Regions from separate parts of the Vibrio sp. TRT 17S01 genome, predicted to be linked through region 1. Evidence: riboswitches for the same ligand, from Rfam matches in the RefSeq annotation. Region 1 holds a riboswitch; the other holds the start of a gene.

Region 1 (4,436 bases):
GAAGATGCTATTGCGATGATGGCGTGTGCTGTTTCAATCGAGATATTTGATGTCATGAAGAATGATGGAGAGTTTAATCTCAAGCGATACACTGAGCATCTAGATATGCTGCCGGATTTAAGTTTTATGGAGGGTGAATAAAAATATCCCTTAGCAAACGTTTGCTATAATTCTCTATTATTGCCGCGCCTGTTTGTGCGCGGTAGAATCCGGCATCCTTTCATCCCTTACTCAGAATCATTGTTATGAAATTTCCTGGCCAACGTAAATCGAAGCACTACTTTCCGGTTCACGCTCGCGACCCATTAGTCAGTCAGTCGCAAGAAAGCAAAAAAATGTCTCGTACTCATATTATCGGTATTGACCAAACTTTGGTGGATATTGAAGCAAAAGTGAGTTCAGAGCTTATCGAAAAATACAATTTGAGTAAGGGACACTCTTTAGTTATTGATGATGCGACTGCAGAAGCTTTGTATAACGAGCTAAAAGATCAGCAACTCATTACCAACGAGTATGCAGGCGGTACAATAGGAAATACCCTTCATAATTATTCTGTATTAGCAGATGATCGTTCTACTTTGTTAGGTGTTATGAGCCAAGATATTAAGATTGGCAGCTATGGTTATCGTTATTTATGCAACACATCTAGCCGAATGGATTTAAATTACCTCCAAGGGGTGGAAGGTGCTATTGGTCGTTGTTTTGCGTTAATAACTGAAGATGGTGAGCGAACGTTTGCGATTAGTGAAGGGCAAATGAACCAACTTCATGCGGATAATATTCCAGAGAAAATTTTCAAAACTGCATCAGCTTTAGTTTTAACGGCTTATTTGGTTCGTTGTAAAGAGGGCGATCCAATGCCTGAAGCGACAATGCGAGCAATTGAATATGCTAAAAAACATGATGTTCCAGTTGTTCTAACCCTAGGTACAAAATTTGTTATTCAGGACGACCCGGAGTTTTGGCGTGAATTTTTGCGAGATCATGTCACTGTTGTTGCCATGAATGAAGATGAAGCAGAAGCATTAACTGGAGAGTCTGACCCTCTTGCTGCGTCAGATAAAGCACTAGACTGGGTTGATCTGGTCCTATGTACTGCTGGTCCAGTTGGTTTATTTATGGCGGGTTATACAGAAGATTCAGCAAAGCGTGAAACATCGCTGCCATTATTGCCAGGGTGTATCGCTGAATTTAACCGTTATGAATTCAGCCGACCTGCATCAAAAGCAAGTTGTGAAACGCCTATTAAGATCTATTCGCATATTTCTCCTTATATGGGTGGCCCAGAAAAGATAAAAAATACAAATGGAGCAGGGGATGCGGCATTATCCGCACTGTTGCATGATATGGCTGCAAATAAATATCATAAAGAGAACGTTCCCAATTCAAGTAAACATACATACTCATTTCTAACTTATTCATCATTTTCACAAGTTTGTAAATATTCAAACCGTGCTAGCTATGAAGTGTTAGTTCAGCATTCGCCAAGATTATCGCGTGGTCTGCCAGAACGTGAAGATAGTCTCGAAGAGGCATATTGGGAAAGATAAAAATAAAACCCGCCGAAAGGCGGGTTTTATTTTATAACTGGTTTAGCGCAGGGACTAATTCTTATTAGATGAGGAAATCATCTAGAGATTTGCCAGCGTCTAATTGCTCTTGGATTGCTGAAGGCGTACGGCCTTGACCTGTCCAAGTTTTCTCTTCGCCATTAGTATCAGTGTATTTGTACTTAGCTGGACGAGGAGCGCGTTTTGACTTAGCTTTACCTTTTGCTTTGTTTTCACCAGAAAGAGCAGAAATTAAAGCTTCAACATCAATACCGTCACTTGTAATTTGTTCTGCAATAGCTGCTAATTTAGCTTCTTGTGCTTCACGTTCCGCACGTTCTTCTTCATAAGCATCTTTGCGTTCTTGAACAACAGTAGTTAATTTGTCCAATGCTTCTTCTAATTGCTCTAAGGTCAGTTCACGAGCAAAAGCACGCAAGCTGCGAATATTCAATAATGTTTTGGTTAATTCCGACATGTTCATTCCTATAAAATAAAATGGAGTCGATAGTTAAATAGTAAACCTGAGTTACAATTAATACAATATTATATTAGCTATTTTATTCAAATATTACTTACAAATCTGATGAAAAATAAGAACTGTGTCGTCATTTAATTTATTCTTTAGCTTTTATTAATAAGTATTGATTTCTGTATTAGATATAGAAAAGTCAATATTCATTTAGAATGAATGTATCATTTGTTTCATATTGTATATTGCTTTCCATCAATAATAATTAAAGATAGACGAAGTTTTATAACATTGATTGCATAGTTAAACTAACCTAAACAATCATTGTCATATTGTGAACTTCCGCATGTAAATAAAAATCGAAATGTTGTATTGCATTGGTGTTTCAAACAAGTACAATGGCGAACACCTAATGCTCTTTTGTGGTTAAATTGTTGTTAAAATGACTTTTCAATAGTTTAAAATAATAAGAGCGGTAGAGGTGCGAATTGAATGAGTAACATTTGCTAGGGTGATGCCAGTGAACAAATGTGAAGGGTCAATTCGCCGAAGTAAATAGGTAAATCAAAACCGTTTGCTGGGGTTGTTTTCGAAAGGAGCAACACTGCCATAGTCTATAATTTGTAAAACTATGGAGCGCTACTGTAGGGTTGGGTGAAGTGTCCACTTCCCTGTCGCTAAGTTCAACATTAATTGTTTGGAAATGAGTTCCATCAATTAGTCTGCAGTAGATCTCTAACCATTTATTACTGGTTTTTGAAGATCATGAATTTAATTGATTTTGCATCATCCCCTTACTCGCTTTTGCCACCGTTAGTGGCACTTAGTCTCGCAATCATTACTCGTCGAGTTTTACTTTCACTTGGTGTGGGTATTACGCTAGGAGCTGTTCTCCTTAATGATTATTCATTTACTCATTCTCTAAGTTATATTAGTTCGACCGTATCAAGTGTATTTGTTGAAGATGGCGGATTGAATACTTGGAATATGAGTATCGTCGGCTTTTTGCTATTACTTGGTATGATGACCGCATTGCTTACGTTGTCTGGCGGTACTCGTGCATTTGCTGAGTGGGCTCAGTCGCGCGTTAAAAGTAAACGTGGCTCTAAACTTCTTGCTGCCTTTTTAGGCGTATTCATTTTCGTCGACGATTACTTTAACAGCTTGGCTGTTGGTGCTATTTCTCGCCCTGTCACTGACCGTTTTTACGTTTCTCGTGCCAAACTTGCATATATCCTTGATTCAACTGCTGCACCTATGTGTGTTGTGATGCCAGCTTCAAGCTGGGGGGCATACATCATGACGATTATTGGTGGCATCCTAGTTTCACACGGTATCACTGAATACTCTGCACTAGGTGCATATTTACGTTTGGTGCCAATGAATTTCTACGCTATTTTCGCTTTGTTGATGGTGTTCGCAGTTGCATGGTTCAGCCTTGATGTCGGTAAAATGCGAGAGCATGAAATCTCTGCTTCTCAAGGTCGAGGTTTTGATCACGACTTAGAGAATGATACTCAAGAAGCGCACGATCTAAATGAAGAATTAGATATCGTGGAAAGTGAAAAGGGCAAAGTTTCCGATTTAGTTTTACCAATTGTATTCTTAATCGCAGCTACCGTTGCTTCGATGATGTACACCGGTGGACAAGCATTGGCGGCTGATGGTATCGCCTTTAATATGCTAGGTGCATTTGAAAATACAGATGTTGGTACTTCGTTGATCTATGGCGGTTTGGTTGGATTATTTGTTGCTTTATTTACAGTAGTTAAACAAGGGTTACCTGCAAAAGAAATTTCACGCACGTTATGGATTGGTGCGAAGTCTATGTTCGGCGCGATTTTGATTCTGATTTTTGCATGGACAATTGGCTCAGTAATTGGAGACATGAATACAGGTAAATACCTGTCGACCTTAGCGCAAGGTAATATCAACCCACATTGGTTACCTGTTATTTTATTCCTACTTTCTGGATTAATGGCGTTTTCGACGGGTACGTCTTGGGGAACATTTGGCATTATGTTGCCAATCGCTGGTGATATGGCTGGTGCCACAGATCTTGCGTTAATGCTTCCTATGTTAAGTGCGGTGCTTGCAGGTTCGGTATTTGGTGATCATTGTTCGCCAATTTCGGATACAACTATTTTGTCGTCAACGGGTGCTCGTTGTAACCATATCGACCACGTAGCGACCCAGCTACCCTATGCACTTTCTGTCGCATTAGTATCGTGTATCGGGTTTATTGTTTTAGGAATGACAGCTTCTGTTGGTCTTGCTTTTGCTGCTGCTTCTTTAACATTTATTGCTGTATGTGTCGTACTTTCTATGCTTTCTAAGTCTAAAATTGAAAGTGCTCATATATAGTAACGTATTGAAATTATGAATAATAAGAAGGGAGGCGAGAGCCTCCCTTC
Region 2 (4,436 bases), on a different contig from region 1:
AGCCAACCGCCCTTATGGTATTTTCCAGCAACCCAATGTGATGGCCAGTTTTCTTGCTACTGGTCTTGCAATTTCTGGCTATCTGCTTGCTCGTCAGCCGGTGAAGTATCATCGAAAAATTAGTGATGTCGCCCTGCTTTATCTACTACCACTTCTGACATTGCCATTATTGATCATTCTTGGTTCTCGTACTGGCTGGTTGGCCTCTGTCCTTTCTGTCGTCATGTTGTTGCCTTATCTATACCGTTTTGCCAATCGAAAACGTTTCTGGGGTTGGCTCGGCTTCTCAGTGAGTGGCATCATTGTAGGGTTAACCATCGTAATGAGTTCAAGTGGCGATGGCGGTATCGCAGCAGACAAAATGCATATGGAAAGCCCGAGAAGCTACACCTTTCCTCAAACGCTAGATATGGTGGTCGAAAAGCCTTTTACTGGCTATGGTTACGGAAAGTTTGAGTCTGAGTACATTTTATATACCGCTAGACAACACCAACTCAATCCTGATTACAAAGCAGGGCTCCCTTCGATGGATCACCCCCATAATGAGCTCCTTTACTGGGCAGTTGAAGGAGGTCTACTCCCCGTGTTGGGCATCCTTCTCGCCGCAGGCCTTGTACTCGCGCGCCTCTACCAAGCTAAAAAAGGAACACGCTTGGCAATGTTTGCCTTGTTTGTTCCCATCGTGCTGCATTCCCAACTTGAATACCCGTTTTATCACTCCGCAGTGCATTGGCTCGTCTTTATTATTTTGCTTTATTGGGTAGATCAACGCGTATCGAGCCAACGAGAAGTTTCGTTTAGTATCGTTAGTAAAACCTTACTCAGAGTCACAAGCTTAGTTTTGCCGATATTGACCAGCGTGTATATGCTCAGCGCGCTCCATACCAATTACGTGCTCACCAAATACGAAACCTCAAATCCATCCAATCCTGAGATTTTGGAGCAAGTAACTAACCCAGTCGTCTGGAAAGATCGCTACGATTGGGATATCTACAGTACTTATCTTAATATCGGTTTATTCAAACAAGATGCGGAACTGATTCAGCCCTATATTGACTGGTCACTGAATATCATAAAAAGCAAACCAAGACCTGCATTTTACAATAACTTGATCTTGGCCTATCAAGGCTTAGGGCAAGATGGGCGAGCAGAACAAATCCGCAGTGAAGCGCAATTTTTATTCCCCAACCTCGACTTTACTGAGGTGCAATATATCCCACCAACAATCAGTGCAGCTCAGCAAAGCGCGACAAAAGAGTAATAAAAAGGGCGACAACATGTCGCCCTGAACTTTTTCAATTTGCCCTTTATTGAGAAAGCGATTCTTCCAACGCTTTCAAACATAAAGCGACGTTTTCTTCACGTGCGGCATACCCCATAAGGCCAATTCGCCACGCTTTTCCTGCCAATGCCCCTAAACCCGCACCGATTTCAAGATTGTACTTGGTCAATAAATGCTGACGAATATGAGCTTCATCGATACCTTCAGGCACATATACCGCGTTCAGTTGAGGCAAACGACAGCTTTCTTCCACCACAAACTCGAAGCCCAGTTTCTGCAATCCTACCTTAAGCTTGTCATGCATGATGCGGTGTCGCTGCCAAGCCGTCTCTAACCCCTCATTTTTCAATATCAGCAGCGCTTCATGCAGCGCATAAAGGCTATTCACCGGCGCGGTATGGTGGTAACTGCGTTTTCCTTCCCCACTCCAATAGCCTAACACTAAGCTTTGATCGAGAAACCAGCTCTGTACTGGCGTTTTTCGTGATTGAATTTTCTCTATTGCCGCTGGAGAAAATGTCACGGGAGACAACCCCGGCACGCAAGATAAGCACTTCTGACTACCTGAATACACAGCATCCAATTGCCATTCATCGACTTTAAGTGGAACGCCACCAAGCGACGTCACCGCATCCATAATACTCAATACGCCGTATTGCTTGGCAAGCGCCCCCAATGCTTGAGCGTCAGAACATGCCCCTGTGGATGTTTCGGCATGAACAAAGGCCAGAATTTTGGCATCAGGATTCTCTTTTAATGCTTGTTCTACCTTAGCAAGTGAAACTGGCTGGCCCCATTCATCATCTACGACAACTGCTTCACCACCTGCACGAACCACATTCTCACGCATTCGCTCACCAAATACCCCATTGCGACAAACAATGACTTTATCTCCTTGTTCTATCAAGTTGACAAAGCAAGCCTCCATACCAGCACTACCGGGCGCTGAAACCGCAATGGTAAAGTCGTTCTCTGTTTGGAACGCATATTTAAGCAATTGCTTCACTTCATCCATCATCTGGATAAAAAGTGGGTCTAAATGACCAACAGTCGGTCGACTCAGGGCCTGTAATACTTGTGGAGAAATGTCGGACGGGCCGGGGCCCATAAGAATACGACGTGGTGGATTAAAGCTTTGAATAGTCATAATTGCTCCTGGCAGCTTAATAAGGCATCTATTCACAGTAATAGAAATAATCCAATGCAGCAATTAGCCCTAAGTCTAGAGGTCAAACCAGTGTCACAAAGTTGTTAACCAGTTACTGCTATATGGTGAAATTACTCATTGACAAAGCTCACATAAAAACGTTCAATGAATGGGCTTTTATGCAGAAGAGGAGCACTGCCCAGGCAGATGTTTTGTGGAACCGCAATTCCGAAACAGAACATTCAGGGGGAGCAGTGCCGAGATAGATCAAAATTGTCGGGTTTGATCTGTCGGTTGACTTGGGTTGAGTCCCATCAACTGTCATCAGCAAAATCTGATGAAGAGCTTCTGAGGAGATCCTTTCTAAAATAACTCTACCTCTCTATTGCTCTAAAACTCTCTTCGTACATTGGATGTTGATTTGCAACAACTGTAATTTTTAAGGAAGTCGTGGGAGAAATGCTGTGAGCGCATTTAACGTAGCCAAGTTTGGCGGAACCAGTGTCGCTAATTTTGAAGCCATGAGCCGCTGTTCGGCCATCATAGAAAATAATACACAAACCAAATTAGTCGTGAGCAGTGCCTGCTCTGGCGTAACCAATCTATTGGTTGAGTTGGCCAATGGGGTCACCGATAGCGACCACCGAAATGAAGTATTGCAACAACTTGCGAATATTCATGAAGCGGTATTGAGCCAGCTTCAAGATGCAACAGCAACTGCGACCGAAGTGTATGCCATTCTAGATACCGTCACCAGTCTTGCCGAAGCGGCCTCCATCCAAGCCAGTGCAAAGCTCACGGATCACTTGGTCGCTTGTGGCGAACTTATGTCGACACATCTACTGACTCAGTTAATGCGCGAACGTGGTGTGAATGCCGTCCGCTTTGATATCCGAGATATTTTACGCACCGACAATAATTTTGGTAAAGCTGAACCCGATGTTGAGACTATTTATCAGCTAGCACAAGATAAACTGGTACCACTTTGTCGTGAACATGTGGTGATTACACAGGGCTTTATTGGCTCAGACGAACATGGCAATACTACGACCTTAGGTCGTGGTGGCAGCGATTACAGTGCAGCGCTCATTGCCGAAGCCGTTGAAGCCGCAGGCTTAGAGATCTGGACGGACGTGCCTGGCATCTACACCACCGATCCACGCATTGCAGCCAAAGCTTCACCAATTCCCGAAATCAGCTTCAGTGAAGCCTCTGAAATGGCCAATTTTGGTGCCAAGATCCTTCACCCCTCCACGCTTGTTCCGGCATTGCGTCATGATATTCCTGTTTTTGTCGGCTCCTCAAAAGAGCCTGAAAAAGGCGGGACTTGGATTCGACACCAAGTGGAAAGCTCACCACTGTTCCGTGCCCTAGCACTTCGTTGCAACCAAACCATGATCACACTACGCAGTGCAAAGATGTTCCACGCCTATGGCTTCTTAGCTAAAGTTTTTGAGATCTTAGCCAAACACAAAGTCTCGGTGGATCTCATCACTACATCAGAGATCAGTGTCTCTTTAACACTTGACCAAACCGATACGTCAGGTGGCGCGCCGCAGTTGCCTGAAGAAGCGAAACGTGAACTTGAAGAGCTATGTACTGTGGAAGTGGAACACAACCTATGTCTGGTCGCTCTCATCGGAAATAACATGAGTGAAAGCAAAGGCTACGCAAAACAAGTCTTTGGCACGCTGGAAGACTTTAATCTGCGTATGATTTGTTACGGCGCCAGCCCGCATAATTTGTGCTTTTTACTGCACGAGTCTGTTTCCAAAGCCGCCATTCAAAAACTGCATACCGAACTGTTTGAAGGCTAGTCGTCATCAAGAAAAAAGGTTGGCATATGCCAACCTTTTTTGTATCGACTAAAACGGTAATGCTTACTCACCCGCCACTTTCATCGATTCCAATAGAACCGAACCTGTTTGGATTTGTGAACGTGTTTCGACATCTTTACCAACCGCGACAATCTGACTAAACATCTGCTTGAGGTTACCCGCGATGGTG

The links. Region 1 has a riboswitch for lysine ahead of ACQEXS_RS01450 (Na+/H+ antiporter NhaC family protein). Riboswitches for the same ligand answer to the same signal wherever they lie in the genome.
Region 2: linked by a shared signal. The riboswitch ahead of lysC (lysine-sensitive aspartokinase 3) and the one ahead of ACQEXS_RS01450 (Na+/H+ antiporter NhaC family protein) in region 1 are both predicted to bind lysine.

Annotation. Positions count from the first base shown of each region.
Region 1 is NZ_JBNJOG010000001.1:324,178-328,613, forward strand. It holds gene ACQEXS_RS01435 (hypothetical protein) at 1-141, shown strand, start outside; gene ACQEXS_RS01440 (inosine/guanosine kinase) at 246-1,550, shown strand; gene ACQEXS_RS01445 (H-NS family nucleoid-associated regulatory protein) at 1,615-2,028, opposite strand; lysine riboswitch at 2,491-2,672, shown strand; gene ACQEXS_RS01450 (Na+/H+ antiporter NhaC family protein) at 2,788-4,386, shown strand.
Region 2 is NZ_JBNJOG010000010.1:152,676-157,111, forward strand. It holds gene ACQEXS_RS15915 (PglL family O-oligosaccharyltransferase) at 1-1,261, shown strand, start outside; gene ACQEXS_RS15920 (pyridoxal-phosphate-dependent aminotransferase family protein) at 1,308-2,429, opposite strand; lysine riboswitch at 2,607-2,785, shown strand; gene lysC (lysine-sensitive aspartokinase 3) at 2,894-4,246, shown strand; gene pmbA (metalloprotease PmbA) at 4,310-4,436, opposite strand, start outside.